DNA from 2 places in the Janthinobacterium sp. B9-8 genome. Region 1 is predicted to be linked to the other one. Evidence: riboswitches for the same ligand, from Rfam matches in the RefSeq annotation. Region 1 holds a riboswitch; the other holds the start of a gene.
The links. A riboswitch is a leader RNA that binds a small molecule or an ion and turns the genes downstream of it on or off. The one in region 1 is predicted to bind glycine.
Positions count from the first base shown of each region.

Region 2: it holds a riboswitch for glycine, as region 1 does, so the genes downstream of both, gcvT (glycine cleavage system aminomethyltransferase GcvT) here and VN23_RS10895 (L-serine ammonia-lyase) in region 1, are expected to answer to the same signal.

Region 1 is NZ_CP014222.1:2,442,422-2,458,058, reverse strand. Features, by position in the region: gene VN23_RS10940 (secretin N-terminal domain-containing protein) at 1-1,481, opposite strand, end outside; gene VN23_RS10935 (hypothetical protein) at 1,588-2,121, opposite strand; gene VN23_RS10930 (hypothetical protein) at 2,118-2,663, opposite strand; gene VN23_RS10925 (hypothetical protein) at 2,660-3,184, opposite strand; gene VN23_RS10920 (hypothetical protein) at 3,261-4,043, opposite strand; gene VN23_RS10915 (GspE/PulE family protein) at 4,218-5,918, opposite strand; gene VN23_RS10910 (type II secretion system F family protein) at 5,915-7,087, opposite strand; gene gspG (type II secretion system major pseudopilin GspG) at 7,107-7,523, opposite strand; gene VN23_RS10900 (nuclear transport factor 2 family protein) at 7,879-8,316, shown strand; glycine riboswitch at 8,488-8,572, shown strand; gene VN23_RS10895 (L-serine ammonia-lyase) at 8,948-10,348, shown strand; gene VN23_RS10890 (M16 family metallopeptidase) at 10,544-13,309, shown strand; gene VN23_RS10885 (DUF2087 domain-containing protein) at 13,494-14,027, opposite strand; gene VN23_RS10880 (S46 family peptidase) at 14,358-15,637, shown strand, end outside.
Region 2 is NZ_CP014222.1:662,009-677,645, reverse strand. Features, by position in the region: gene VN23_RS02950 (arginine/lysine/ornithine decarboxylase) at 1-1,322, shown strand, start outside; gene VN23_RS02945 (mechanosensitive ion channel family protein) at 1,538-3,052, shown strand; gene clpB (ATP-dependent chaperone ClpB) at 3,587-6,166, shown strand; gene VN23_RS02935 (GGDEF domain-containing protein) at 6,490-8,001, shown strand; gene VN23_RS02930 (SulP family inorganic anion transporter) at 8,105-9,802, shown strand; gene VN23_RS02925 (BCCT family transporter) at 9,966-11,978, shown strand; glycine riboswitch at 12,118-12,213, shown strand; glycine riboswitch at 12,215-12,312, shown strand; gene gcvT (glycine cleavage system aminomethyltransferase GcvT) at 12,366-13,460, shown strand; gene gcvH (glycine cleavage system protein GcvH) at 13,651-14,028, shown strand; gene gcvP (aminomethyl-transferring glycine dehydrogenase) at 14,251-15,637, shown strand, end outside.

The sequences.
Region 1 (15,637 bases):
GTGGTGGCATTTCGCGTGCCTACCTTATAAGCGATCAGACCATTGCGGGTGGTGATGCTGCCGGTGACATTGGAAACCTCGAGCGATACTTTTACGCTGATATCGTTATCAATGGTGAGCGTGGGTTCTACATTCAATGTGAGACCTACATCCAGATAGGTGATCGATTCAGATGTGGTGCCGTTATTATTGGTGGTGGTGACTACAGGGACACGTTCGCCAATTTGCACTTTGGCTTTTTCCCGGTTTTTAACGCGAATTTTGGGATTCGCCAGAATATTGGTTGTGCCTTTCTGGTGCAACAGATTGGCGCTAATTACGGGGTTGCCCAGATTAACCAGTACATCGCTCTTATTCAGACTGTTCAGGCGATCTAAACTTATTGCGCCAGCTGTGGCTGGGATAGCTGTAATATTGTTGATGGGGGCTAGGGAGGCGGAAATCGTATCCGGGTATTGAATCCCCATATTGAGTAAATCAGTACTGCTGACATCCAGAATTTCTACATCCAGAATAATTTCTGATTGCGGTAAATCCTGTGCGGCAATGAGGCGCTCGGCCACGGCAATCGCTTCCGGGGTATCGCGCATCACCAGCATGGATAAACGTTCGTCGATATACACATCTTTGGTTTTAACCATTTGTTTAATCATGGCCAATACTTGCTTAGGATCGGCATTAGATAAATAAAAGGTGCGCATCACCAAATCTTTGTAATCTCGATCTTTATCCGGGCGTTTTGGATAAATTAAAATAGTGTTTTCATTTAATATTTTTTTATCGAGTTGATTGGTGGTCAAAATCAAATTGATCACATCTTCAACACTGCTATCGTGCGCATAAATGGTGGTGCGTAAATTGGGCGCAACATCACGATCAAAAATAAAATTCACTTTGCCAATGCGCGAAATAATATCAAAGACGCTACTGAGGCTTTGATCTTTAAATTGCAAAGAAATAGGGTTTTTTAAAGATTGCGCCAAGCCGGGGCGTAGCGTGGCTTCGCGTGTTTTACGGCTTTCTATTTCATCCCTCAGCCTGAGCGCCTGCGTATTGCGCGGATTATCGATTAGCATTTGCGCTAAAACATCCAGCGCTTCTTCGGGTTTATTGTCTTTGATTTCACGCGCATATTTGAGCATGGAATCCTGACGCGCCGCGATTTCTACCAGCCTTAATCCTTCGGCCGCACGGTAATTGCCCTTATCGTGAGAAAGCATCTGTTGATAGCGATTTGTGGCCAGCTCGATATCGCCACGCGCACGGGCATTGTCGGCTTCTTTGAGCAAGAGATTAAGCGTGCTGTCTAATTGCCGCTGAAAGCTGGCGCGCAGCATAATATCATCGGGATAAAGCTTGGATTTTTCTTTTAAAAGCTGCAAGCCTTGTTCTACTTCGCCTTGATAAATGAGGCTTTCACCCTGCTTGCGGGCCATGTCGGCAGCACAGCCAGTCAGCAAGCTGGCCGCGATAAGAGTCATGCTAAAAGCGCGCTTCAAAGTGTTGCTCCAATAGAAAGCATCCGCAGCTGCTTGAGCGGCAGGGGAAAAATAGGTTGCTGATTGAACTGGCACGAAGAGCGCGTTTTCAAGGCGTCGCTCCTAAGGACAGCACCTGCTGCTGATTCAGCGGCATAAATGTAAAAATAATTTGCTGGCGGGTGACTTGATCTACTCGCCACGAGCCTAGTAAAACTTCACCTTTTTGCACGCGGCCAAGGGCATTGCAGCTTTGGCAAACCACCATTTGCTGGCCGTTTGCTTCAAGCACCACGTAATCGATCTTACCTTCATGCCAGGTCGACACTATTTTAAACGGCAAAGGCGGTGCCACTGGCGGCGGGGTTGGCGTAGGTTTCGGTGTGGGCGTGGGTTTAGGCGGCGGTGGTGGGGGCGGCTGCCAAGTTTGGATCGGGAATAAATTCACCGCCACGCTGCTGGCCGCCGACGTTGCCGATGCTTGTGCTGCAACGGCAGATGCTTTAGCACTCGCTTCACTGGCGGCTACCGCACGCTGTTGGCGGTGGGCAGGTGTGTCATCGGGCTGGCTATCTTGCCAGGCAGAGTAAAGCGTGAGTAAAACGGTGACCGCCAAAACAATTTGTAGCGGGCGCGAGATCATGGCTGCACCTCGCTTAAATACGACATTTCAATCTGCACATTCAGCATGGCGTCGCTAATTTGCGGGCGCGATAAATTTAAAGTCTCAATACGCACGCCGGGCATTTTTTCTAATTCAGTAATAAATTGCTGAATATCCAGGTAAAGCCCATTGGCAGGGAATTGCAAACCGTAGCGCAATAGCTCGCCGCCCACTTCGGGCGTGGCTTTGTAATCGCTTTGCTGCAGCACAATATGTTTTTGCTCGGCCAGTTCATTGAGCTTGAGTAAAAACGCGGTAAATTGATTCGATTGTGGCAGACGATCTGCCACGCTGCTGGCGGTGGCAGACGCGCTGGATGATGATTGTTTAAGTTTGCGCGCTGCCTCCAGCAAGCTCAGCTCGCGGCGTTCTAAATCTTTTTGGATGGGCTTTAGCTTTTGCACATAAAGCGCCCCAGCCAGCAGCAGCAAAACCAAGCCTGCAATGGCCAAAATCCCCGCATATTGCCGCCACTGGCGCAGATACCAAATACCCTGTTGTATGAGCCGCTGCGTATTCATAACCGCGGCTCCCAAGTGATATCCAGATTGACTTGCACAGGGCGAAATAGATCGCTCACACGCATATTGTGCCGGGATAAAGACACCGTTTTTATGCCCTTGGTGCTGCCTAGGTTATCGATCAATGCCAACGCATCGGCAAGGGTTTTTGCTTCCAAATCCAGCTTGAGCAGATGCTCGTTACTTGCCAGATCAATGCGGGTATAGGCGAGAGTAGGCTGCCAGGTTTGCTCCAATACAGCCAGCACCGGCCCGATGGCCTGTTGCTGTGCCTGATGTGCAGCCAAAACCTTGGCATTGGTCGGCGCTTCTTTTTGCTCTTTATTCTGCGCCTCATCAAGGCGACGGCGCTGCCAACTGATCTCATCCTCACGTGCATCCAATTGCTGGCGTGCCTGATCGCTGATATCAAGGCGAGTCATCACCCAAAGCAGGGCAATCACTGCCGCTACGACAAGGGCTAAACCCAGCCAAGGCGTTGAGCTGGGGGACCGATGAAAGTCGAGTTGCATGGGCTTCATGCGGCGAGGTCCGGTTGATCGCGATGCGGGGGCAATATCGTAGGGCGGGTGAAACCCGCGTATCTTTGTACGATGCTCATATCGCCAAATCCCCAGCAAATAAAGGATGGACCGCGCCTAAATAGTTGACTTCGCATTGCGGTAGGCTGAGTTTGGCGAGTGGGTGGTTGGACGAGCTGATATAAATTTGCGGTGGTAAAGACACTTGCGCTAGCATAGCCGCTTGACGCAATAGCGCCGCCATACCGCCATCGAGTAGCGCATGGCTATCTTGACTAAGCGGCAGGCTAACAATGCCTTGCCATGCCGCATCCCGCCAAAAACCACAGCAAAGCTGATCGGCCTCGGTAATCACCAGTGCAAATTCGGCAGCTTTAAGCTGGCGGCGGTACTGCTGGTATACGGTAGCAAACAGCGGCTGCACACCGAGTAATCTCAGCTTATTGACGCGTGCCAGCTCGATCATCACTTGATAAATCGCCTCATCCATAGCCGCTACTAAGCGTGATTCGCCAAAGCCTGCAGGATGAATACACAGCCGCCAGCCATCGGTGCTGCCACCAAATTGCTGAGCTAAAACCAGCCGTGCGTAAGCATTCCAATCGTCTGGCTGATACAGGCCATCCTGCCAAGGCAGCACGGCGTAACGGACCCAATCCCCGCTGAGCAGTATATTTAAGGTGCTGATGCTGCTTTTAGGACGAGTCTCCAGACGCTGCTGCAAAGCCAGCGCAGCAGATTGTGCATCAACCGTGGTCGACGCCCATTGCTTATCTGCTTTTTGTAAGCGCGGCTGGCTGGCCAAAGTCAGCTTCTTGCTCGCCAGCCAAACGCTATGCTCAATCCATAAAGGGGACACGATTGCTTTCCTGCAAAGTGGTTAGGCAATAAATAAAATCATTCAAAAGCTTAAAAGTTCTGTAGACACAGAGATTAGGGAGAACACAGAGCACACAGAGAAAACCTTCTTATGCTTTTCTCCGTATGCTGCTTTTAAACTCTGTGTTCTCTGTGTCTACAGATCTAAGGATTCTTAATCCACAAAAGTCACGCGATTAATTTCTTGTAATGTGGTTTCTCCACTGGCAACGACGGCCAAAGCTTGCTGGCGCATCGACAAAAATCCAAAGCGTGCGGCGAGTTGTTTGAGTTCTACGGCTGGCGCGCGGCTGGCAATGGCTTGCTTTAGCTCGTCGTTGAGTCGCAATACCTCGGCAATCGCCTTACGCCCCTGATAGCCGGTATTGCGGCAAGCCTTACAACCAACGCCTTTACGGAATCGCCAGCCTTTCACTATTTCGCTGTTTAAGCCCGATGTGGCGAGTAGCTCTTCATCGGGTTCGTCATCCACCACGCAGTGCAGACACACTTTACGAATCAGGCGCTGGGCCACCACGCCGATCAGCGCATCCACAAAGCTGTTCGGCTCTACGCCCATATGAATAAAGCGGTCGAGCACCGAAAACACATTGTTGGCGTGCACGGAAGTGAGCACCAAATGGCCGGTTAGCGCGGCTTGCACGGCAATATTGGCGGTTTCGCCATCGCGAATTTCGCCTACCAAAATCTTATCCGGATCATGGCGCAGCACCGATCTCAGGCCGCGGGCAAAGCTCAGGCCTTTTTTATCGTTCACAGGAATTTGCAATACACCGGGTAGCTGGTATTCCACCGGATCTTCAATGGTGATAATTTTCTCTTCGCCGGTATTAATCTCAGAAAGCGTGGCGTAAAGCGTGGTCGATTTACCTGAGCCGGTAGGGCCAGTGACCAGCAGCAGGCCGTAAGGCTCACGCGCCAAACTTCTGATCCGCGCCATCGTGCCATCATCAAAGCCCAGAATATCTAAACGCAGCTGCTTAAAAGCATCGCCGCCATTTTGCTTATCTAATACCCGCAGCACGGCATCTTCGCCGTAAATGGACGGCATGATGGAGACGCGAAAATCCACTTCGCGGCCATTAATCCTTGCCTTAAAGCGCCCGTCTTGCGGCACGCGGCGCTCTGAAATATCCAGATCGGCCAGCACCTTAATCCGCGAAATTACTTGCTCGGCGGTTTCCAAGCCATTTGCGCCGCCAATATGCAGCAGCACGCCGTCGATACGATATTTAATGGTTAAGCCATTTGGCGTACTTTCCATATGCACATCAGAAGCCTTGGCTTTAAGCGCGTCGTACAGCGTGGAATTCACCAGTTTGACCACAGGCTTTTTATCTGCAGCTAAGGTCGCCAGTGAAATCTCGACGATGCCGTCCTGATTGACTTCGCTCTGCTCGCCAACCCCTAGCTGATCCATCGCTCGGTGTGAGGTTTCAAACTGTTCTAAGTAAGTACGTAGTGCCTGATGATGAGCAAAAGCAGTTTGATAGCTTACAGACAAACGTTGGCGTAGCCAGTTGCGCAGCGCGGCATCGAAAGGATCAGCCAATACTACGCACAGCCCATCTGTGCCATCGAGTAGCAGGCATTGCCTTGCCACGGCTTCGCCGTAAGGCAGTAGATCGTAACGCGGGCTAAGCGCGCTGATGGCATCGAGGCTTAAAAACGGCAGGCCAAGAAAGCGGCTAAGTTGCTCGCCGTAATCTGCGTCGCTAAGTTGCAATACTTGTTGCAAACGCGGCGCAAGCGGGGCCTGATCCTGGCGTAATGTTTGGATCAGCTCGAGGCTGAGCTTGGCTGAAGAGATTGTGATCGCTTCAGTCATCGCTGGCATATATGTGGCATCTGTCATTGCATATTCCCAGCCAGCTCAAAAATCGGCATATACAGCAGAAAAACAATTCCACCGATCAGTACACCAATAATCAACATTAAAATGGGCTCAAAAAGGCGGGTAAACATATCGATGGCGCGTTCTAGCTCTTCATCGCAAAACTGCGCCGAGCGCTCGCACATGGTGGCTAGCTCGCCGCTTTGTTCCCCCACGCGCAGTAAGCGCTCTGATACGGGTGTAGTCAGCTGATAGCGGGGCAGGGCTTGCGAAAGGGCTTGGCCCGATTTCACATCGACCAAGGCTTGCTGTAAGCCAAGCTGCATTTTTAGTGGCAATAACTGCGCCGCCAGTTCCATCGCATGCACCACCGAAATTCCGCCAGCCAGCAGCAGGCCCACGGTGCGGTAAAAACGCGTCAGCGAAAATAAGCGCCGGTATTGCTCTAAACGCGGTAAGCGCCAAAAGGCCTCACGCAAAGCACTTTTTGCCGCCTCGGTGCGCAGCAAAAACACCGCCAACACCACGCTAAGCACCAAGCCGCCAAACATTATCAAGCCATGCTTGTGCACCAAATCCCCCCACCACAGCATCACTTGCGCGGCAAAAGGCAGGTTTTTCATCGAAGCATAGATCTGGCTGAACTTTGGGATCACATAAAACAGCAAAAACAGCATAATGCCGCCGCCAATACCAATCACTACCAGCGGGTAAATCACCGCCGAAATAACCTTCTTTTTAACTGCAGCCAGCCGGGATTCGTAATGGTGATAACGCCCCAGCGCATCTGCAAGGTGGCCGGTTTTTTCTGCCGAGCTAACGGTGGCGATATATAAAGGCGGGAAGTGCTGGTTCATTTGCGCCAGTACTTTAGATAATGGTAAGCCTTGGTACAGGCCTTCAATCATGCGGCTTAATACATCGCCATGGGTATCTTGCGCACTCTTTTCTTTAAGCGTTTCTACTGCTTCAACTAGCGTCAGCCCCGCTTGCAAAAGCGCGATCAGCTCTTGGGTAAACAGCGATAGGTCAAATGCTTTGGTGGAGAGTTTAAAGCTGCTGTGCGCCTTGGCAGATAAAAACTGCTGACCTTGCGCCGTCAGCTTATCCTTTAGCTCGCTTTCATTAGCGGCGTCGAGATCCAGCTGCAGCAGCTTGCCTGCCTGCAAGGCTTTAACGGTGTAGCGCATGGGGGCGGGGCTTTATAGATTAGTAGCTAACGTCGGTGTCTTCGCCCGTACCACCGGCTTTGCCGTCTGCGCCCATGGTCAGCAAATCGTAGTCGCGGCCGTTTTCGCCCGGTTTGTTGTAAACGTAAGGCCTATCCCAAGGATCTGCTGGCACGTCTTTCATCAAATAAGGGCCTTGCCACTTTGGCTCGTCACTTGGCTTTTTGGTCAGCACATTGATGCCTTGCTCGGTACTTGGGTAGTGGCCGGTATCAAGGCGGTAATGATCGAGTGCATCGGCAATCGATTTCATCTGGCTTGCCGCAGTCTTAGTCTTGGCTTTGCCTACCTCACCAAACAGCTTGGGGCCAACGTAACCGGCAAGCAGGGCAATAATCAGCAAAACAACGAGTAATTCCAGTAGGGTGAAACCTCTGGATAGGCGATGATTTTTCATTTTTTTTTGTCTCTTCCCGTGAAGGCTAGCAGGAGCCGCCTTTCATCTTCTATCCCCGCATCGTAATACGGCGCTTCTTGCGGGATCAAGCCTTTTTCTTAGCTTTTGCCTAGATGGAAAAATACCGGGCTTGAAGTACGCATTACGACTAGCTGAGTAGAGTAGATTGTGTGGCTGTGAATTGGCGAATTTGTTAGTTAGTAAGGTGGTATAAGTGCTGGTTATTAGCTGTTGATTCTTGCTAACGTAGCCGGGTAATAGAGTGTGATATTTTTAAGAAATAGCTATAGTTTGCAGGGCGGGTGCTCTTCATTTTTTGCTTTTTGTTTAAATACGCAGCTAAAGGATATTTAAGATGAAAAAATTACTCATTACGATGATATTAGGTTTGCTGGCAGCAACGGCGATGGCCGGGCCTAAGGAAGAGAAAAATAAAACGCTGGTGCTTAAGTTTTACGATATTGCATTTAATAAGTTGGATGCCGAGGGTGTTTTACCGTTTATTGCTAAAGATTATATTCAGCATAATCCGGAAGTAGCAAATGGTGTGCAGCCTTTGCAGGATTTTATTCGCTATATAAAAGCTAATTCACCGAATTCCCGTACTGTGATTAAGCGGGTGATTGCAGAGGGTGATTTGGTGATGCTGCATGTTCACTCTCAAGATAAAGCCGGTGAGCGTGGCGTGGCGATTGTGGATATTTTTCGCGTTAAAAATGGCAAGATTATCGAGCATTGGGATGTGATTCAGGCTGTGCCAGAGAAAGATGCCAATGGTAATGGCATGTTTTAAGTGATTTAAGCAGCCGTATTGCTGCGTATTTATTAATAAGCCCCATGCATATTGTCAGCGTGGGGCTTTTTATTGAGCTCTAGTGCTAATCATGAATTGACAGCCAGTGCAAGCTTCAATAGATTGGCTGCTGCCACGCGGCCGTGCTTGGTTTGATCGCAAAGACTTGCCGCAGCCATTGCAGGAGAGACTGTTAGCACAGCGCCGAAGGGGAATCGCCCCAGAAACTCTCAGGCAAAAGAACTGTGATGGCGTTGGCAATCTGGAGAGAAGGTAGGTTTAGCCTGCCTCGCCGAAGGAAGCATGGCCGATGTGCTGCATCGTGCCGCAATCTCTCAGGCAAAAGGACAGAGGGGCATCGTTCGGCTTACGCTGAGCGGGCACTGTCATCCTTTTTCGCCCTGTTCAAACTTAGCCGCTTTGCATCTCTAACCATGGATTACATCCGTTAAGCCGTGAAGCTTGCTTACCACTATGTGAAAAACAACAACGCTTAGTCGCCTCATTTTGCGATTAAGCTGAACGATATACCGTAAAAACAATCTATTAAAAAAACAGACCTTAACAATAGCCTGCAAGCGACTCGAGCATGCACTCAGCGCAGCAGCAGGCATTACCCGAGATACATAAAATGGCAATTAGCGTATTTGATTTATTTAAGATCGGCCTAGGCCCATCCAGCTCGCACACCGTTGGCCCGATGCGGGCTGCGCGTACCTTTGCTCGTCGTTTAGAGAAAGACGGCATCCTTGAGAAAGTCGCCAAAGTAAAAAGCGAGTTATTTGGCTCCCTAGGTGCCACGGGCAAAGGCCATGGCTCGGATATCGCGGTTTTACTCGGCTTGCAGGGCGAATCGCCTCGCCTTGTGGACACCGAAAAGGTCGATGAGATGGTCGCGGCCATTCGTGAAGGCCGAAAGTTAAATCTGCTCGGCAAGCATGAAATTCAATTTATTGAGGCCGAACACCTCATTTTGCATAAGCGCAAAACACTGCCATTTCACCCGAATGGCATGATTTTTGAAGCCTTTGATGCCGCTGGCGAGAGCGTCTCTAAGCGTGCTTATTACTCGGTAGGCGGTGGTTTTGTGGTGGATGAGGCCGCTGTGGATGCGGGCTTTAACCCTCCCGGCGTGACCGAGCTGAAGCACCCGTTTTCGAGCGGTGCCGAGCTACTTGCGCTGTGCGAGCGCCACGGCAAAACCATTAGCCAGATCATGCTAGAAAATGAGCTGGCTTGGCGCACCGAAGACGAAATTCGCGCTGGCCTGCTGGAGATCTGGGCGGTGATGCAAGCCTGTGTAAAACGGGGGTGCGAGCATGAGGGGATTTTACCCGGCGGCTTAAAAGTAAAACGCCGCGCCGCCGATATGTATCAAAAACTGTTGGCATCCCCAGAAGCCGCGCTGCGTGATCCGCTTACCGTGCTCGATTGGGTGAATTTATACGCGCTGGCTGTCAACGAAGAAAACGCGGGTGGTGGCCGAGTGGTGACTGCGCCTACCAATGGCGCAGCAGGGATTATCCCTGCCGTGATGCATTATTACGCCCGCTTTACACCGAATCCGACTGATGACGGCATTGTGCGATTCTTCCTGACGGCGGGCGCGATAGGTATTTTGTTTAAGCTGAATGCTTCTATCTCTGGTGCAGAAGTCGGTTGTCAGGGGGAAGTGGGGTCCGCTTGCTCGATGGCCGCAGGTGCGCTTGCAGAAGTCTTGGGCGGCACGCCCGAGCAAGTCGAAAACGCCGCAGAAATTGGCATGGAGCACAACCTTGGCCTGACGTGTGATCCGGTCGGTGGCCTTGTGCAAGTGCCATGTATTGAGCGCAACGCCATGGCATCGATCAAAGCGATTAATGCCGCCCGCATGGCGCTGCGCGGCGACGGTCAACACTTTGTGTCGCTTGATCGGGTGATTAAAACCATGCGCGATACTGGCCGCGATATGAACACCAAATACAAAGAAACCGCCCGCGGTGGCTTGGCAATTAATATGATTGAATTGCCGGTGAATATTGTGGAGTGCTGATTTTTTTTAGCACCTAAAAAACGGCGGGGAAACCTGCCGTTTTTTTATGCCTGTTTGATCAAGACTGCTTTTTGATGTTTGTTTGCATATCGATTCGCTTCAATGTACTCGCTAATATTAAATATTTAATGCTGATTGATTATTGACATAACCTGCCGTAATATTTGCAGTCTTTGAAAGATTGTGGCGGTTATTTTGAAAATAATATTTTGCTTGCTACTTGGCTTGATCGGCAATGTGCAGGCGGCAGATAGTAAGCTGGAAATACTTCCTCTTTTACCCTCCGATGTTCGTCACGGTCAGCTGGCCAATGGTTTGAACTACTATATCAAGCCCAATGCCGAGCCTGCGGGTAAGGTGGAATTGCGCTTATTGGTTAATGCAGGATCGCTGAGTGAAGCGGATGATGAGCGTGGTGTGGCGCATTTGCTCGAGCATATGGCGTTTCGCCGAACGAAGCATTTTGGGCCGCAGCAATTAAAATCTTTTTTAGAAAGCCAGGGCATGCGCCTTGGCAGCGATATGAATGCGTTTACTTTTCATGAGTGGACCAATTATCAAATCAGTGTTTCGCAAGAGGCGCTGCCACAAGCTTTGCAACTACTTGCTGATTGGGCAAATGGCATTGAGCTGGATGCGGCCGAATTAGAGCTGGAACGGGAAGTGGTGCTGGATGAAGGTCGCCTTCGCCAGCTTGGTTCTGATTTTTACCAGTCCCTACTTAAAGCGATTTATCCCTCGGAGCAATATCAAAAGCGTTTGGCGATTGGTGATGCTGATATTGTAAAAAAGATCCCTCTTGAAAAAATAAAAGCTTTTTATAAGCGTGAATACCAAGCACAGCGGATGACGTTGCTGATTGCGGGTGATATTAAGCCGCAAGAGGCAGAGGATAAAATTAAGGCACTGTTTGCTGGTATAGAAAAAGGCACTGCGCCCATAGGCTATGCCCATCCAGCAGCGGCAAGTGGTTTGCGTTTTTTTAGCCACCGCGATGTGCCGGGAATTGCTCACCCACAAGCGGTATGGGGCTGGGCTTTACCCGCGGAATCGATGACTGATGCAGATGCGGCGTTTAGCAACTTCAAACGCGGTATGTTGGGTACCTTATTGCAACAACGTCTGAGTGTACAAGCTAGAAAAGAAGGCAGCCCTTTTGTCGATGCCAATTATTTTAATGGGCATGGTACGAGCTTACCTACTCGCCAAACTGAATTTACCCTGTCGGTGTCGGTTAAAGATAAGCAAATGAAAGAGGCGCTGCAAGCCTTATATCGCGAGCTGGAAAGAGCTAAACGCTTTGGTTTTAGCCAGCAAGAGCTTTATCGTAGCTTTGAGATTTATCGCAAAAGTCAGTCCAGTTTCTCAAGTCATAGCGATTGGATTTATCGTTTGCAGAAGTACGCTCAATTTGGTGAAACAGCCAGAGATTCATTTGGAATGTTTCAGCAGCTTAAAATATTTTTTGCGGCCACCACTTCCGACGTTTTACAAGATGAGTTAAAGCGCTTGCTATTGTCGCCAGATCAAGTGGCTACGATTTTATTGCCACCTGCAGTGAATAGTTATTCGGTATTTTTTGAGAAGACGGCACAAAACATTGTTGATGCGGTGCGAGCCGAGCCATTGGAAAATCTAGTTCAGGAAGTGAGTAATAAGCCGCTTCTTGCTCAGCAGCCGTTGGCTGGAAAAATTGTGTCAGAGCAGAGCGAGCCGACGACCGAGGGCACCATATTTAAATTAAGTAATGGAATTGAGGTGTTGATCACGCCGCCTAAAGGCGGTGGAGATCGAGTTGGCTTTTCTGCCCGGGCTGCAGGTGGTATGGCGGCGCTGACTAAAAAACTGTACCCAGCGGGGTTAACGCTGGTGCAGTATTTAAATCAGGCCGGATTGGGTGAGTTTAGCGGTAGCGAGCTAAGGCAAAGATTATCGTCACAGACCGAATTAAAGTTTTATCCCTTTGTATATGCAGATCAGCAGGGGCTAGCGGGTGAAGTGGATGCGGTAGATATCGAAACCCTGTTGCAGCTGCAATATCTGGCTTGGACAGCAACAAGAGACGACAAAGCAGCAGCCAAGCTAAGCCAAGATTTAGCCTATCAATTGATGGTTAGCAATTCAAATTCTTTATATACCGGCTTAAACGAAAAGCATTACGGCTCGCAGTGGCCTTATCCTGCGTACTGGCAAATCTACAATTTTGATGCGTCATTAAGCGAGCTCGTTGAGGCGAGAAATAGTTTATTTGGTAATCCGCGAGCGTTTCGTTTTGTGCTGAGCGGGGTGACAAATAATAAGCGTAATAAGGATTTGATTGAGCAGTACATCGCCAGTTTGCCAGTTAAAGATGTGGTGGTATTTAAGCCAGAGCCGTTAGCCCATGGCCGGGGAAATGAAATTCATCAAACGATTTCTCAGCCTTTGTCTATGCGTTTTTGGCATGCTTATGTGCCGATGCCTGCCAATTCGGGCAGCGAGGGCGTCGCCCGTTTCTTAAGCCAGCTTGTGCAACAGCGTTTGTGGCAGGCATTACGCGAAAACACCGGGGAAACATATGGTGTGTATAGCAATTTTGAGCTGACTGCGTGGCAAGGTTTGCTGCTGTCCGTCGCTTATCAAACCGACATTAAACAATGTGATCAGGCCGCCAAAATTACTGTCGCTGAAATTGCCCGTTTGCGTAATGAAGCGCCGACGATTAATGAAATGAAAAATGTGCGTGCCATATTGCTTAAAGCACAGCAAGAGCGAAGAAATAAGCCCATACAAAATGCCGAAGCTTTATCCTGGTATTGGTTGATTGATGGCTCAGTAAAAGGCAGCACGCCTGATTTTGCTAGCTTTACCCCTGAATATATCCATCAATACGCGAAGGGCTGGCTAGGCCAAAATTACTGGGCAGTGGGCAATTTTAATTGCTTGAATACCGCAGATTTAACGGCTTTGGCTGGAGATTGAGCTGTAGTTTGGGTTTGCTACTTTATCGCGTTGTAGGGTAGCTGAAATTCAATCCTGCCAATCTAAGGTCAAAGAAAAGATTGGTTTTTATAGGGTGTGCAATGGTTTTTCTTGCTTACCGTTTTGGCTGCACAACGACTTCATCGTTGTGCAGCCTATAAACTATCAGGCGAAGAAGGTAGGCCTAATCCTCGAGCGCCACCTTACGCCGTTCAATCTCGGCCATAAACTCTAGCAACTCCTCCGGAATATCCTGCTCCAGCCGCTGGTAAATGCGGCAATCTGGGGTTCGGGTAATGAGTTTGTAATTCACCAGCTCGCGGCGTAGCAGTACGTGATCGCCGATGGCTTCTGCGCTTTTAATCCATTCATTCGCGGCTTTTTCACTCATTTCCAGCTGGGCGGGGAAGCTGGCCCAGATCGGCCAGATGCAGGGCAACTGCTCGGAAAACTTCGTAGGCCAGCGCATCAAACGCCCTTGCTCATCAAAATACCGAAGCAAGCGTTTGGTCAGGGGGGAGTGGGTATTGCTTACGGGTACGGGCGCTTCTGCCGCCGCACGTAAATGCTGAAAATTACTAAAGCCAGCGGCGCGCGCCAGCATATTTAGGATTTGCAAGTGCCCGGGGGCGGCAGGCTCAAGCGCCCATTGCTGTTTGAGCGAGCGGGCGAGTGCCGAAATATCGGAAGTATAAAAAGGATAAGTAGTGCGCGACATGGTCGAATCTCCTGTCGTGCCTAAGTCTGAAAGACTGCCGCTGGTCGCCGTTACGGCCTGGCACTAGGGTTCGGGCCAAGCAATGATTAAATGATTTTTTCGCCATGGCAGGTTTAGCGTGGTTCATATGAACTGGCGACGCCTAGGTGAGCTGCAGACCTGAGGCAGATCATAGCTCAATCCATGGGTTTTATTCAAGTTGAGGTAAGTATTTTCTAGTTTTTTATGACATTTGCTTGCTCGTATCTACCCCTCACCTTAAAATACTTAAATAATTTGTAAGTAGATCGATAGGCTCCAAGCATAAGGGCCGTTAACAGGGGATACAAGATGAAGCAGCGCTACGCCTATTTAAGCAGCTTGATGGTATTAGCCATATCGGCTTTTGCCGATGAGGGGATGTGGACCTTTGATAACCCGCCTAGCGCCTTGGTGCAACAACGCTATGGCAGCACTTTAAGCTCCGCATTACTTGCGCATTTACAGCAAGCTGCCGTTAATTTTGGCGCCTCAGCCTCTTTTGTTTCAAAAGATGGGCTAATGCTGACTAATCATCATGTGGCGATGAGTTGTATCGATAAGCTATCTACCGCCGAGCGCGATTTACAAAAAAATGGCTATGTGGCGAAAAAAATCAGTGATGAATTAAAGTGCCCCGGCGGGATGGCGCGAGTGCTGATTTCTAGCGATGATGTGAGCGAGGCGGTGAGCACAGCGGTAGCCGTGGGCAAAGATGATGTAGAGCGCACAGCGCTGCGTAAGACGGTAATCGCTGACTTAGAAAGCAAATGTAAGCAATCCACCGCCTTGCAGTGCGAAGTGGTTTCGCTTTATCACGGCTCACTCTACCACCTGTATCGCTTTAAAGAATGGAGCGATGTGCGCCTCGCTTTTGCGCCAGAATATCAGGCCGCATTTTTTGGCGGGGACGCAGATAATTTTGTCTACCCCCGCTTTGCCCTCGATTTTGCGCTGTTTCGGGTGTATGAAAATGACAAGCCTGTTACCCCAAAGCACTACTTAAAAATGGCTGATAAGCCGGTAGGCGAAGGTGATGCGGTGTTTGTGGTTGGGCATCCGGGCAACACGGATCGTTTGCAAACGCTGGCGCAACTTAAAGCGCTGCGTGATATCAATATGCCGATTCAGCTGGCGAGTGCAAAAATGCAGCAACAGCTCTTGCATGCGTTTTCTAAGCGTTCCCCTGAAGCCACGCGGCAAGCTTTGAATGTGCTATCTAGTACAGAAAACTGGCAAAAAGCCTTACTGGGTGAATATGCAGCGCTGAAAGAACCGCTCCTGATGGCGCGTAAAGAAGCTGACGAAGCGATATTTCGTCAGGCTTATCAGCAAAAAGGCTTAGCAGGAGACCCATGGGCGGATATCGACGCGGCAACGGCTAAAGGTTTAACCAAAGCCAAGGAATTTTGGGCTGTGGGTTATGGGCATCGCACCTTGTTTGATCAGGCGGGCAAATTAGTCGAGCTCGCCTTCGAGCGCCAATTGCCCGATTCCGTGCGCCTAAGTGCTTATCGCGATGCGAAAATTAGCGCTCTGGAGCGCAATTTACGTGCAGATGTGCCGATTTACAAAGAATTGGAAACAATCCG
Region 2 (15,637 bases), 1.8 Mb from region 1:
TTGCACGTGAAAAACTGCTGGCCGACCCTAACTTTAAGCCACGTATTCTGACCATTACCCAGTCTACTTACGACGGCATTATGTATAACGTCGAAGAAATCAAAGGCATGCTCGATGGTGAAATCGACAGCTTGCACTTCGATGAAGCCTGGCTGCCACACGCTGCTTTCCACGAGTTTTACGGTGATTACCACGCCATTGGCGAAGATCGCCCGCGCTGCAAAGAATCAATGGTGTTCTCGACCCAATCCACACATAAGCTGCTGGCAGGCTTAAGCCAAGCCTCGCAAATTCTGATTCAAGATCCGGAAAACCGTAAGCTAGATCGTGATTTATTTAACGAAGCTTACTTAATGCATACCTCCACTAGCCCGCAATACTCCATCATTGCCTCTTGCGATGTGGCGGCGGCGATGATGGAAGCACCGGGTGGTACCGCCTTGGTTGAAGAGTCCTTGGTTGAAGCCTTGGATTTCCGCCGCGCCATGCGCAAAGTGGACGAAGAATTTGGCGATGAGTGGTGGTTCCAGGTTTGGGGCCCGGATGATCTGACCGATGAAGGTCTGGATCACCGCGATGCATGGATGCTTAAATCTGGCGACAACTGGCACGGCTTTGGCGATATCGCCGACGGCTTTAATATGCTTGACCCGATCAAAGCCACCATCCTGACTCCGGGCTTGGATTTAGACGGCAAGTTCTCTGAAACCGGCATCCCTGCCAGCATCGTGACCAAATACCTAGCCGAGCACGGCGTGGTGATCGAGAAGTGCGGTCTTTATTCTTTCTTTATCATGTTTACCATCGGTATTACCAAGGGCCGCTGGAACACCCTCGTAGCCGCCTTGCAGCAGTTTAAAGACGACTACGATAAAAACGCCCCGCTCTGGCGCATTCTGCCGGACTTTATTGCCCAATATCCGCAATACGAGCGCATTGGCCTTAAAGAGCTTTGCCAGCAAATCCACGGCATTTATCGCTCCCACGATGTAGCGCGCCTGACTACCGATATGTATTTATCAAATATGGAACCGGCCATGAAGCCCGCCAAGGCTTTCGCTAAAATGGCGCACCGCGAAATCGACCGTGTGGCGATTGACGAGTTAGAAGGCCGTATCACAGCCGTGATGCTGACTCCATACCCGCCAGGCATTCCACTTTTGATCCCGGGTGAAGTATTCAACAAGACTATCGTTGATTACCTCAGGTTTGCACGAGATTTCAACCAGCGCTTCCCCGGCTTTGAAACCTATATTCACGGTTTGGTAGCAGACAAGAGTACCGGCGAAACCCGCTACTTTATGGATTGTGTAAGGCTGTAGTTTTTTGTAGGGTGCGGAACGGTACTTTGTTCCGCACCGCTCTTTTTATCTGAGCATGTTGGGTTAGACGGTTTATTCGCCAAAACCTACGAATAAACCGTCTAACCCAACCTACACCCCGTTACCTATTACCTGTTTCCTAGCAACCATCGCAATCAAAGGCTACAAACAAGGAAAGCGATTTCCTTTCGAATCCCTGAGACTGGGATATTGTGATGCGTTTTCAGCCCTCTGAATTACAAATACTCCTCTATTTTCTTGCCAGCAGCTTTGTTCTGGGCTGTCTGCTTTATTACCGTGTTCGCACCAGCCGTCATCGCTTATTCAATAGCATCTTACTACTGACCTTTGGCTGCCTTGGCCTTTACTCCAGTGTATTACTAGAAAGTTATCAGCTCTTCAATGCCGCCAAAGCCGTGCATGAAACCTTTATGGTGGTGCTTGGTTTTGCCATCATCCGTTACTGGGGCATGCTGCTCTTTCAACTGCTTGCCCCCTTAGTCAGACTAAAGCCCCCTCGTATCCTCGAAGACTTACTTGAAGCCATTGCCATGATCGGCTGGGTATTTTATCGCCTGCATTTAGCGGGGCTGCAATTGGGGCAGCTGGTCACTACTTCTGCGGTAATCACCGCCGTACTGGCCTTTGCCATGCAAGATACGCTAGGCAATATTTTGGCGGGGCTGGCACTGCACCTGGATAACTCAATTGAGCAAGGCGACTGGATTAAATTAGGCGAGCTGACTGGCCGGGTGGTTGATTTATCGTGGCGAGCCACCCGCGTTGAAACGCGCAACGGCGAAACGGTGATGATTCCCAACGGCATGCTAATGAAAGGCCAGTTTCAGCTACTCGGCAAGCGTGTTGACAAACCGCTGGCTTGGCGACGCTGGGTGTGGTTTGAAGTAGGGCTGGATACCCTCCCCACACAAGTGATGCAGCTAATAGAAAACGCCATCCGCGAAGCTGCGCCGCCCAATGTTGCCCAGGACCCACCGCCTTCATGTTTATTAATGAACGTAGAAAAAGGCAATGCCCGCTACGCCGCGCGCTACTGGCTTACCGATATCTTGAACGACGACCCTACCGATTCACAAATCCGCACCCTGATTGATGCCGTACTGCGCCGCAACAGCCTGCGCTTGGCTGCTCCGCAATATAAAGTTTTCGTCACTCAGGAAAACGAGCGCTACTTTGAAGGCCGCCACAAGCAACACACGCAAGAGCGCCTTGCCGTCTTACAAAAACTAGAACTTCTCACCTCCTTAAAAGAAGAAGAGCTGCACACCCTCGCTGACAAGCTGCGCTTTACGCCCTATGTGGCTGGGGACGTGATGATTCGCCAGGGCGAAAAAGTAGAGTGGCTGTATATCATCATTAAAGGAGACGCCGAAGCGTGGGTGCAACCCACCCGGGGCGAACGTAAATTACTGACCAAGCTGGGGCCGGGCAGCTTTTTTGGCGAAATGGGCTTGATGACTGGTGAAGCCATCCGCGCCACCGTGGTGGTGAGTAGCAATGTGGAATGCTACCGCATCGATAAAGAATCTTTCCAGCAAATCCTCCTCTCCCGCCCCGAGCTAGCGGGCGTGTTCTCCGAAGTGCTAGTCAAACGCCAGGCCGAAGAGCAAATTTTATTAAACGACGACAACAACATCATCCCGCCCGTTGCCCGCTCAGAAATCCTCGCCAAATTGCAGCATTTTATTGGGTTAAATCGCGGGGCTTGAGTAAGCACAGCATAAAACCCACGATTGAAACACAGAGGTCACGGAGAAAATCTTATTCACGATGAATAGGATTCAAAATATCTTCCCAAAATGGCTCATCAACGTAAAACCGTCATCCCCGCGTGTTTTTATCGGGGATCTAGCAGCGCCGCTGGATTCCCGCTTCGTCACTCCCGAGTGCTTGTGTCGGGAGGGGGATGACGATACTTCGTAACGGAAAATGAACACGAGCCAAGCCCTATGTTTTTCTCCGTGGTCCTCCGTATTCTACTTTTTCTCCGTGGTTTAAGATTTGGGTTTTCTCGACTCTTGATCTCCCCCGCCACGCCCCCATGTACTAGTAGCCTGTAGGACTTAAGACTGATCTACTGCGAAAAAGCCGGATTTGGCCATATTTCACGCATTTTTTCGTTAAATAGCCAGCTATTCGCCTCAAAAATCCGTGAAATCTGACTCAAACCGGACTTTCCCTCGCTACGATCGCTTAAGCCCAACAGACTACTATCGTAAGAACAAACCTTGGAGGTGTGCGGAATGCGTTTTGATAAACTGACCACAAAATTTCAGCAAGCCATAGGCGACGCGCAAAGCAGCGCGAATGCCAACGACAATCCCTATATTGAGCCACAACACGTCTTAGCCGCGCTGCTGGCCGACGTGGATTCCGGCACTTCCGCCTTACTGGCTAGAGCTGGGGTGAATGTTAATCCGCTCAAAACCGCACTTGCCGCCGCCATTGAGCGCATGCCAAAAGTCAGTGGTGGCGATGGCGAAATCACCGTTTCAAAAGAACTCAGCAACTTACTTAATCTAACGGACAAAGCCGCGCTTAAACGCAACGATCAGTTTATTTCCAGTGATTTATTTTTGCTGGTTTTAACCGCAGACAAAGGTGAAACAGGCCGTTTACTCAAAGAAAACGGCGCTAAAAAAGAAGCGGTTGCTGCAGCCATTGATGCCGTGCGTGGCGGGCAAAGCGTAGATAGCTCGGAAGCGGATCAAAACCGTGAAGCGTTGGATAAATACTGCCTGGATCTCACCGAGCGCGCCAAAGCCGGCAAGCTGGACCCAGTCATTGGCCGAGACGATGAAATCCGCCGCGCCATGCAAGTCTTGCAACGCCGCACAAAAAACAATCCAGTATTAATTGGCGAGCCAGGCGTGGGTAAAACCGCGATTGTAGAAGGCCTCGCCCAGCGGATTGTGAATGGTGAAGTGCCTGAATCGCTCAAATCCAAGCGCGTTTTGGTGCTTGATCTGGCGTCTTTGCTAGCTGGCACCAAATACCGTGGCGAATTTGAAGAGCGCCTCAAAGCCGTGCTCAATGAGCTGGCCAAAGACGAAGGCAATACCATTATCTTTATCGACGAGCTGCATACCTTGGTCGGCGCGGGTAAAACCGAAGGCTCGATGGATGCGGGCAATATGCTCAAACCAGCGCTGGCGCGGGGCGAGCTGCATTGCATTGGCGCCACCACGCTGGATGAATACCGCAAATACGTAGAAAAAGACCCTGCGCTAGAACGCCGCTTCCAAAAAGTACTGGTGAACGAGCCTAGCGTGGAGGCCACTATCGCCATCCTGCGCGGCTTACAAGAAAAATATGAAATCCATCACGGGGTAGAAATCACCGACCCAGCGATTGTGGCCGCCGCCGAGCTGAGCCATCGCTATATCACCGACCGTTTTTTACCCGATAAAGCGATTGATCTGATCGACGAAGCCGCCGCCCGTATCAAAATGGAAATCGATTCCAAGCCAGAAGTAATGGACAAGCTGGACCGACGCATTATTCAACTCAAAATCGAGCGCGAAGCGGTAAAACGCGAGAAAGATGAGGCCTCTAAAAAGCGTCTTTCCCTGATCGAAGAGGAAAGCGCACGGCTAGAGAAAGAATACTCAGACTTAGAAGAAATCTGGAAAGCAGAAAAAGCCAGCGTACTCGGCAGCCAAGCGATTCGGGAAGAAATTGAACGCGTTAAAACTGCGATGGACGCCGCCCAGCGCCGTGGTGAGTGGGACAAAGCCAGCGAATTGCAATACGGCCAGTTGCCGCAGCTTGAAGCCAAGCTAAAAGCCGCCGAAGCGTCTGAAGCCACCGGCGGCAAGCTCAAATTGCTGCGCACCCAAGTGGGCGCAGAAGAAATTGCCGAAGTAGTCAGCCGCGCAACGGGCATCCCAGTCAGCCGCATGTTGCAAGGCGAGCGCGAAAAACTGCTCGCCATGGAAAACGCCCTGCATCAAAAAGTAGTTGGGCAATCCGAGGCAGTGCGTTTGGTATCCGACGCCATTCGCCGCTCCCGAGCAGGTCTTTCAGACCCTAACCGCCCTTACGGCAGCTTCTTATTTCTGGGCCCGACTGGCGTAGGAAAAACCGAGCTGACTAAGGCGCTGGCAGAATTTTTATTTGATTCGCCCGACCATTTAATTCGCCTTGATATGAGCGAATTTATGGAAAAACACAGCGTATCTCGCTTAGTTGGCGCGCCTCCGGGCTATGTGGGCTATGAAGAAGGCGGCTACTTAACCGAGGCCGTTCGCCGCAAACCCTATAGCGTCATCCTGCTGGATGAAGTAGAAAAAGCGCACCCCGATGTGTTTAATATCTTGCTGCAGGTGCTGGACGATGGCCGCCTCACTGATGGGCAAGGGCGCACGGTTGATTTTAGAAACACCGTGATTGTGATGACCAGCAACTTGGGCAGCTCGCAAATTCAAGCCATGGCAGGCATGGATTATCAGCTCATCAAGATGGCCGTGCTCGCCGAAGTACAAGGCCATTTCCGCCCCGAGTTTGTCAACCGGATTGATGAAATGGTGGTGTTCCATTCACTCGATCAAGCGGCCATCAGAAATATTGCGCGCATTCAGCTTAATCGCTTACAAAGTCGTTTAGCGCATATGGAAATCGAAATGAGCGTAACCGATGCTGCGCTTGATATTGTAGCCGCAGCAGGGTTTGATCCGGTTTATGGCGCAAGGCCTTTAAAACGCGCAGTGCAAACCGAAATTGAAAATCCGTTATCGCGAGCCATTCTTGAAGGAAAAATCAGTGCAGGCCATCTACTCACGATTGATGCCGATAATGAAACACTTTGCTTTAAGCAATCCTAATGATTGATTGAGCAGTATCTTTCCCACGGAAGCGGGGCTTCTGTATTACATAGCGCCCCGATAAAAACCCACGGGAAAGGCAATTTAATCAACGGATCAAAAAACAATACATCAGCACATAACGGCATTCCCTGGAATGCCGTTTTTCTTTCAAGGCATATCACCCCGTGTAAGGCTGTATTTTCATTTTCCTTTTACCGCTCTATAAACGGGCTTTTCAATATCAAATTGACTCACCAGAACATTTTGAAATCAGATTCAAATAATTAACAATTATCAAAATAATACGATAAGCTTAATGATCGCCCCCCCAAAAAAATGTAATGAAGCAAGCACTTACATTTCTGACTTACCCCAATGGCCTCAAGGCCATCTTGCTGCTGGTCCTTTATCTGGGGGTTGGCTTTCTTAGCATCCAATTTGCCATGCTGCCCTCGGAAAACTTTGCCGTCATCTGGTTTGCAGCAGGTTGCGGGCTGGTCATCATGTTAGAGCTAGGAAAATCAGGAATTCTTTTGGCCTTAGTTGGAAGTGCCATTCTAAACACCCCAACGTATTACCATTTCTTAAGTCATTCAAACACACCCTATGCACTGCCGCTGTCCATTATTTTAGGTATCGTGCCTGCCGCCATTGATAGCTGGCAAGCGGTGATGGCCGCAAAAGCCTGGCAAAATTTTATTGATAAAAACAATCGACCGCCATTACAAAACCCAAGCGATCTGCCCTATTTTTGGCGAAAAATCTGCTTTATGCCCGCATTGATCAGCATGGTGATATGGCACCTGCTTCTCACCTGCAGCAATACCATCCCCTATGCCGGTTTGTTTACTAATTTGCAGCAAATGCTATTGCTTATTCTTGGCGACACAGCAGGCATTTTTGTGATTGCCCCAATCTATGCCTGCTGGAAATCAGGCGAGTTAACAAATAAATTTCGCCCCGCTCTGCCCTATTTTCTTGCCCTTTTATTTATCGTGGTACTGGGATTTACGGTGCACAATTACTTAATGATGCTGGTTTTACCTGTTCTATTATTAATCGCCATTCATTTCAGGCTGGCGGGTACTTCTATCGCTTTATTTCTTTTATTCACGCTCTCAGTCATGGGAACGGCCTATCAATCGGGGCCGTTTATCCATTTTAATCCAATGATTTCTTTTATTAATTTACAGCTTTTTCTTTTTTCTGTGGGGCTAACGCTCCACTATCTGGCTCTTTTGCAAGAGTTACTCAACCAGAGCAAAATCCAGCTTGAAACAGAAGTAGCCAACCGTACCGAAGCCTTAGCCGCTGCCAATTTACGCCTTGAAGAGCTGGTCACCACCGACGAGCTGACCGGGGTTGCCAACCGAAGGGAGTGGCAGCGCCGCTGTGAAGAAGCAATTACCTATGCCCGCCGTTACCAGCAGCCTTTGTCTATTTTATTAATTGATATTGATCACTTCAAAAATGTAAATGACCATCATGGTCATTTAGCCGGCGACTTAATCCTGAAAGAATTGTGCCGGATATGCACCGCAGAATTACGCGCCACAGACAGTTTTGCCCGCTGGGGAGGGGAAGAATTTGTACTTCTGTTACCAGGCACCACCCAGGCAGAAGCCATGCTGGCAGGCAATAAATTAAGACAGTCCGTTGAAGAGCAAGCTCAGGTCGAATTTGAGGAAAAGAAAATCCGCATCACCATCAGCATTGGCGTGGCCATGCTGGAAGATAGCGACCCCAGCCTAGATTGCCTGCTAAATCGTGCAGATCAAGCCATGTATGCAGCAAAAGCAGCGGGTAGAAATCAGGTGCAATGCGCATTAAGCCATACATGTTATTCACGTTAGGCCTGTTATCCAGCAGGGCCAAAACCGCAACGACTTACCTGAAACTGATACAAGCACCGCGCAATCCTCCATAATTAAGACCTGCCTTTCACTTGGCCAAATCATGCTAACCCGCTTTCATCCCCGCGCCCTTGATGCTATCCATGATTACAATAAGAGCAAATTTATTGCGGATATCACAGCGGGGATCAGCGTGGGGATTGTGGCGCTGCCCCTTGCTATGGCCTTTGCAATTGCAAGCGGACTTACACCCGCAGCCGGGCTGACCACCGCCATTATTGCGGGTTTTCTTATTTCACTTCTGGGTGGATCAAAAGTACAAATTGGCGGGCCAGCTGGGGCATTTATTGTGGTGGTTTACGCTATTGTTCAGCAATATGGTCTGGGCAATTTGCTTTTAGCCACCATGCTGGCTGGGGTATTTATGTTTTTACTCGGGCTATTTGGGCTTGGGGCATTAGTACGCCATATTCCCGTTTCGATTGTCATTGGCTTTACCAATGGCATTGCTGCACTCATTGCACTTTCGCAACTTAATGATTTTTTAGGCCTGAATATCGAGAATCTGCCCGCCGAATTTTTTTCAAAAACAAAAGCAATCGGGCTGGCACTACCGCATATTCACCTCGCCACACTCGCCGTTGGCTTATTCTCGCTTACCCTGCTAATCATCTGGCCCAGAATAGCCAGACACCTTCCCTTTGGCTTTCAGAAAATACCCGGCAGCATGGTGGCGCTTTTATTTGGCACCTTGCTTGCACAATGGCCAGAGCTCCATGTGGCGACTATAGGCAGCCGCTTTGGCGATATCCCATCGCAATTACCGACGCCCACCTTTCCGCAATTTACCTGGCATTCATTAGCGGCCATTATTCAGCCCGCTTTAACTATTGCCGTGTTAGGTGCCATTGAATCCTTACTTTGCGCCCGCATCGCTGACAGCATGATTAATGATCGCCATGATCCCAATCAGGAGCTAATGGCGCAGGGCATTGCTAATTTTGCCTCACCCCTCTTTGGCGGCTTTTGCGCCACCGGCACCATTGCCCGCACCGTCACTAATATCAACAGCGGGGCCAGCAGCCCAGTTTCCGGCATGGTACACGCCTTATCCATTTTGCTGATCATGGCGGTGGCTGCGCCTTTTGCCAAACTGATTCCGCTCCCCACGCTTGCTGCCGTTTTGCTTTATGTAGCTTGGAATATGGGGGAATGGGACGAGTTCCGGCGCTTGCAGCACTTTACCGGCAATTACCGCACGATTTTGCTTTCAACTTTTATCCTGACTGTAGTTGTAGATTTAACCGTGGCGATGGAAGTCGGCCTGCTGCTTGCCTGCGTTTTTTTTATTACCCGGGTATCCAGCCTGACTCACCTAAAAAAAGTAGAGCTACCGGATCACCTAAAGACAAAGACCGATCAAATTGAAGCATGGAGTATCCATGGCTCCTTATTTTTTGGATCAATTGCCAAAATAGAAAGCTTACTTGACCCACATAAAATCCAGCCAGACCTGCTGATTCTGGATTTATCCTCGCTCTTAAACATGGATACCACGGGGCTGGAGGCCTTAGAAACATTGCAGCATCAGTTACATCATCAGGGCGCCTGCCTGATTATTTGCGGCGCGGGTATACAGCCCAATTCGCTGATCCACCGCTCCGGGTTTTATCAACACTTAGGGGCAGAATTTTTATTGCCCGATTTGCCAAGTGCCTGGCAGAGCGCTGATCACTGGCTTAAAAACACACATGCGGATCATCAGGAAGACAGCGCAGAAGCACATAGTCACAATGTGTGATTTAGTCACTAATTTGTACTATTCAACATTACAAACCCAGAAATAATTGCTAGAGTGCCTGTCGCTTTTCTATGCGAATAGTCTTATAAATACATAGGCATAGAGCTGAAATTCGCTTTTTATCCCCAAATGGCCTCGTTTTTTGGCCACTACAAGGAGATTCATGAATACAAGTCCCCAACCCCGCTCCCATCACACTTTAAGCATGCCGGTGTTTTTACCCAGCATGATTTTAATTGGTATTTTGCTCGCCATTTGCACACTTAACCCGCAGGCTGCTGAACAACTTTTCTCGCAAGGACAAGTTTGGATCACGCAAAACTTCAGCTGGTTTTATATTCTTTCTGTGGCTATTTTTGTCATCACCTTGGTTGCCATCGCTTGCAGCCCTTACGGCAATATCCGCTTGGGACCGGACGATGCCAAACCCGAATACAACTTTACCTCCTGGGTAGCCATGCTGTTTGCCGCTGGCATGGGGATAGGCCTGATGTATTTCGGCGTAGGCGAGCCGATGCAGCATTATTTATCGCCGCCACTGGCCCAAGGCAGTACGATGGCTGCCGCCCGTGAAGCGATGACCATGACGTTTTTTCACTGGGGCTTTCATGCTTGGGCGATTTACTGCCTTGTTGGCCTCGTGCTGGCCTACTTTGGCTTTCGCTACAATCTGCCGCTGACCATTCGCTCCGGCCTTTATCCTATTTTGCGCGATAAAATCAATGGCCCAATCGGCCATGCCGTCGATGTATTTGCGCTTTGCGGCACTATTTTCGGGATTGCCACCACGCTGGGCTATGGCATTTTGCAAATCAGCGCCGGGCTGCATTCGCTTACCGGCTGGGAAACCTCTAATCTACAATTTCAGTACGGCCTGATTGCTGTAGTGATTGGCCTTGCGGGCTGGTCTGCTGCATCGGGCTTGGATAAAGGCGTGCGCCGCCTCAGCGAGCTTAATTTAAGCCTCGCCATTATTCTGATGCTGTTCGTATTATTTGCTGGGCCAACGCTGTTTTTACTCGGTGCATTTGGCGACAATATCGGCCATTATTTCTCTAGCCTCGTCGAGCTGACTTTCCGCTCTTATACCTATGAGCCTACGCAAAAAGAAGGCTGGTTTAGCGGCTGGACACTGCTGTATTGGGCGTGGTGGATTTCTTGGTCGCCCTTCGTTGGGATGTTTATTGCGCGTATTTCGCGTGGCCGTACCTTACGTGAATTCATCATTGGCGTAATGCTGATTCCTGCATTGTTTAACTTGGTATGGATGACGATTTTTGGCAATACCGCCATCTGGCTGGATATGCATACCGCTGCCGGTGCGCTATCGCAAACCGCAGGCAATGTGGATGCGCTGCTGTTCAAATTCTTTGAATACCTGCCGCTAGTGAAAGTCACTTCATCTATCACCATCCTGTTGATTGCCGTATTTTTTGTCACCTCGGCCGATTCGGGCTCTTTTGTGCTTAACACCATCGCCACCCGTGGCGCAGAAAAATCGCCCGCTTGGCAAAGCCTGTTTTGGGCTGGCCTACTCGGTGTAACTGCTGCGATTTTACTGACTACCGGTGGTTTAAAAGCACTGCAAGCCGTCACCTTGATTGCCGCCCTGCCGTTTACAGTGATTATGCTGCTGCTCTGTTTTAGCCTGTGTAAAGGCTTGGCTGCAGACAGGCAACACTTCTCACAGAAGTTTTCCCCCAGCACCACCTTCTGGACAGGCCAGCACTGGCGTACACGCCTTGCGCAAATTCTGCACGAGCCCCGCTTAAGTGATGTTGAACAGTTCATCGCCAAAAGTGTTCGCCCTGCACTCAATGAAGTTGCCAGCGAGCTACAAAAACAAGGCCTGAGTGCTTCCGTATTGCATGGCGAAGACGGCGCGGTTTCTTTGGTCGTGCCGCAGGCCAATCTGCGTGACTTTGTTTACGGCGTACGGCCTTTAAAGCAGCCGGTAGCCACTTTTGCGCTACGCGATGCATCGCTACCGATGTCGAGCAGGCCACATCACTATGTGCCCATCACCTTCTTTGAAGATGGCCGTCAGGGCTACGATGTGCAATATATGATTCAGCAAGAGCTGATTGCTGATGTGCTCAAGCAATACGAGCGTTATTTAAGCTTGGTACAAAATCAGGATACCCACTTGCTTAATAGCGCACCGGGCCACACCTAAGAGATTCGAGTACCCCAATAAAGCCCCGCTCATATTTGAGCGGGGCTTTATGCTGTTAAATACCTCAAAATCATAATTACGGTGCATACCAATTTGCACATGTAAAAATTGACAAACACCGCCTAAGTGGTTAAATTTCGACCACTAAAGAGGAGAGAGCACCTAGGGAAAACCCTTGGTGCCGCCGAAGGCGCAACGCCCGCGAACGCTCAGGCAAAAGGACTCTTTGGCATCAACACTCTGGAGAGTGGCGTGCAAAACGCCCACCGAAGGGGCTAACAAAACGGATCGTCATGAGCCGTTTTGGAATCTCTCAGGTACCAAGGACAGAGGGGCCGCTGCATCTGAAAAGCCTAATCGGCTTGCAGCGCTATGCCCGAGAGCGCCATGTCCGCCCAACTCCACACTACCCCACTCAATGCCGCCCATCGTATTGCCAACGCCCGTATGGTCGATTTTGGCGGCTGGGACATGCCTGTAAACTATGGCTCGCAAATCGAAGAACACCACGCCGTTCGCACCGATGCAGGCATGTTTGATGTCAGCCATATGCGTGTGGTGGATATCAAGGGCGAACAAGTTCGCGCCTTCCTGACCCGCGCCCTTGCCAATAATGTGGCCAAGCTTAAAGTTTCTGGCAAAGCGCTCTATTCTTGCTTGCTCAACCCACAAGCTACCGTCATCGACGATTTGATTGTTTATTACTTCACCGAAGATTATTTCCGCCTTGTGGTGAACGCTGGCACCGCAGATAAAGACATTGCATGGATGCAGCAGCTTAATACCGAATGGAATACCGGCCTCACCATTACCTCCCGCAATGATTTAGCCATTCTGGCCGTACAGGGCCCGAATGCCCGCGCTAAAGTCTGGGAGGTTTTGCCAGGAACTCAAGCCGCCAGCTCAGACCTCAAGCCTTTTAATGCCGCACAAATTGGCGATGTAATGATTGCCCGCACCGGCTACACCGGTGAAGATGGTTTTGAAGTAGCACTGCCTGCCACCCAAATTGAAGCCTTCTGGAATCAACTTATCACCGCAGGCGTTCGCCCATGTGGCCTAGGCGCACGCGACACGCTGCGTTTAGAAGCCGGTATGAATTTATACGGCCAGGACATGGACGAAACGATCAATCCGCTGAACGCAGGTTTAGCCTGGACGATTGACCTCGTTTCCGAGCGAGATTTCGTAGGTAAAGAAGCCCTCATCGCCCAAGGCCAGACCCAGCAATTCCTAGGTTTATTGCTGCTAGATAAAGGCGGCGTATTGCGCGGCCATCAGGTGGTGCATACCGAACACGGGACCGGTGAAATCACCAGCGGCACCTTCTCCCCTAGCCTGCAACAATCCATCGCTATGGCACGTTTACCGCTTGGCGTTGCCATTGGCGACACCGTGCACGTGGCGATCCGCGACAAAAAACTAGCCGCCCGCGTAGTGAAAATGCCTTTTGTACGCAACGGTAAATCACAGCTTTCATAAAAACCTAATATCTGTAGACACAGAGAACACGAAGAAAAACAAAACGAGAACAGAGAGAAAACAACTTCGTTTAAGCGTTTACTTAATCGGTTTTCTCTGTGTACTCTGTGTTCTCATTCTTTCTCCGTGTCTACAGAACTTTTTGACCTTACACAGCACACAACAACACACCCTATACCGGAGCACTTTTATGTCTATCCCAGCTAATTTGAAATTCACTGACACGCACGAATGGCTTCGTCTTGAAGCAGATGGCAGCATCACCATCGGTATTACCAACCACGCGCAAGAAGCGCTGGGCGATATCGTGTTTCTAGAATTGCCAGCAGCTGGCACTCGTTACGCTAAAAATGACGCTTGTGGTGTGGTTGAATCCGTTAAAGCCGCCAGCGATATCTATGCGCCACTGGCGGGTGTGATTCTGGAAAGCAATGACGATTTGACCAATGCTCCAGAGCAAGTCAACACCGACGCTTACGGCGCATGGTTATTCAAAATCACCCCAGACAACGCAGCCGACCTCGACACCATGCTAAGCGCTGCCGATTACGAAAAAGCCATCGGCTAATAAAGACATAAAAACTTCTGTAGACACAGAGATCGGGAAGAACACAGAGCACACGGAGAAAACCATTAAGGTAAAACCTAATTAACAGCAAGTTATCGCCTGCAGCGCTGTTATAGCTAGGTCTTCCTCCTTGTTCTCGCTTTTGTTTTTCTCTGTGTTCTCTGTGTTCTCTGTGTCTACAGATCTTTTTGACCTGCCCCACGTACACTTACGGTTGCCGCCATGACCACTGCATCTCTTAGCCATCTTGAAGATCACGCCGCTTTTGTGGCCCGCCATATCGGCCCTAATGCAGCGGAAGAAGCCGCCATGCTGGCCACGCTGGGCTATGCAACGCGCTCTGATCTGATTAAAAATATTGTTCCTGCCGCCATTCACCGTCAGGATGCTTTGCCGCTGGGTGAATTCACTCAGGCCAAGAGCGAAGCCGAGGCTTTGGCCACGCTGAAAGCCATTGCAGGCAAGAATGTGCTCAAAAAGAGCATGATTGGTCAGGGCTATTACGGCACTCATACCCCTAGCGTGATTCTGCGCAATATTCTGGAAAATCCAGCTTGGTACACGGCTTACACCCCATACCAGCCAGAAATCAGCCAAGGCCGCTTGGAAGCGATTATTAACTTCCAGCAAATGATTACCGATATGACCGGCATGGCGATTGCCAATGCGTCGATGCTGGATGAAGGCACCGCCGCTGCTGAAGCGATGACACTCTTGCTGCGAATGAGCAAAAGCAAATCGACTATTTTCTACGTAGCCGCCGATGTACTGCCACAAACCCGCGAAGTGATTGCTACCCGCGCAGCGCCACTGGGCATTGAAGTGCGTACCGGTCTTGGCGAAGCCGGGGACGGCTTTGGTGTGCTATTGCAATACCCTGGCGTAAATGGCGATGTGCCGGATTACCGTGCACTGGTAGCTGATTTACACGCCAAGGGCACTTTAGTTGTTGTAGCCGCTGATTTGCTGGCGCTTACCTTGCTGGCAGCGCCCGGTGAATGGGGTGCAGATGTGGTAGTCGGCAATAGCCAGCGCTTTGGTGTACCGCTCGGCTTTGGTGGCCCGCACGCTGGCTTCTTAGCCACACGCGATGAATTCAAACGCTCAATGCCAGGCCGCTTGGTCGGAATTACCATCGATGCGCAAGGTAAGAGCGCTTACCGCCTTGCCCTGCAAACCCGCGAGCAACATATTCGCCGCGAAAAAGCCACATCCAATATCTGTACCGCGCAAGTATTGCTCGCCGTAATGGCCAGCATGTACGCCGTTTACCACGGCCCGGCAGGCTTAAAACGCATCGCTCACCGCGTGCACCGCCTGACCAGCATCTTGGCTGCAGGTTTGACCCAGCTCGACGCTAAAGTACTTAACAGCAATTGGTTTGATACGCTGACTATTTCGGTAAAAGAAGCGGCTGTCGTGCATGCGTTGGCTCACAACCACGGCATTAACTTGCGCGTGATTAGCGCGACCACCGTGGGGGTATCGCTAGACGAAACCACCACGCGTGAAGATGTATCGGCACTCTGGCATGTGTTTGCCTCAGGTAAAACCCTGCCAACAGTGGACGCCATCGATGCAGAAATCGCAGGCGCATTACCGGGCGAGC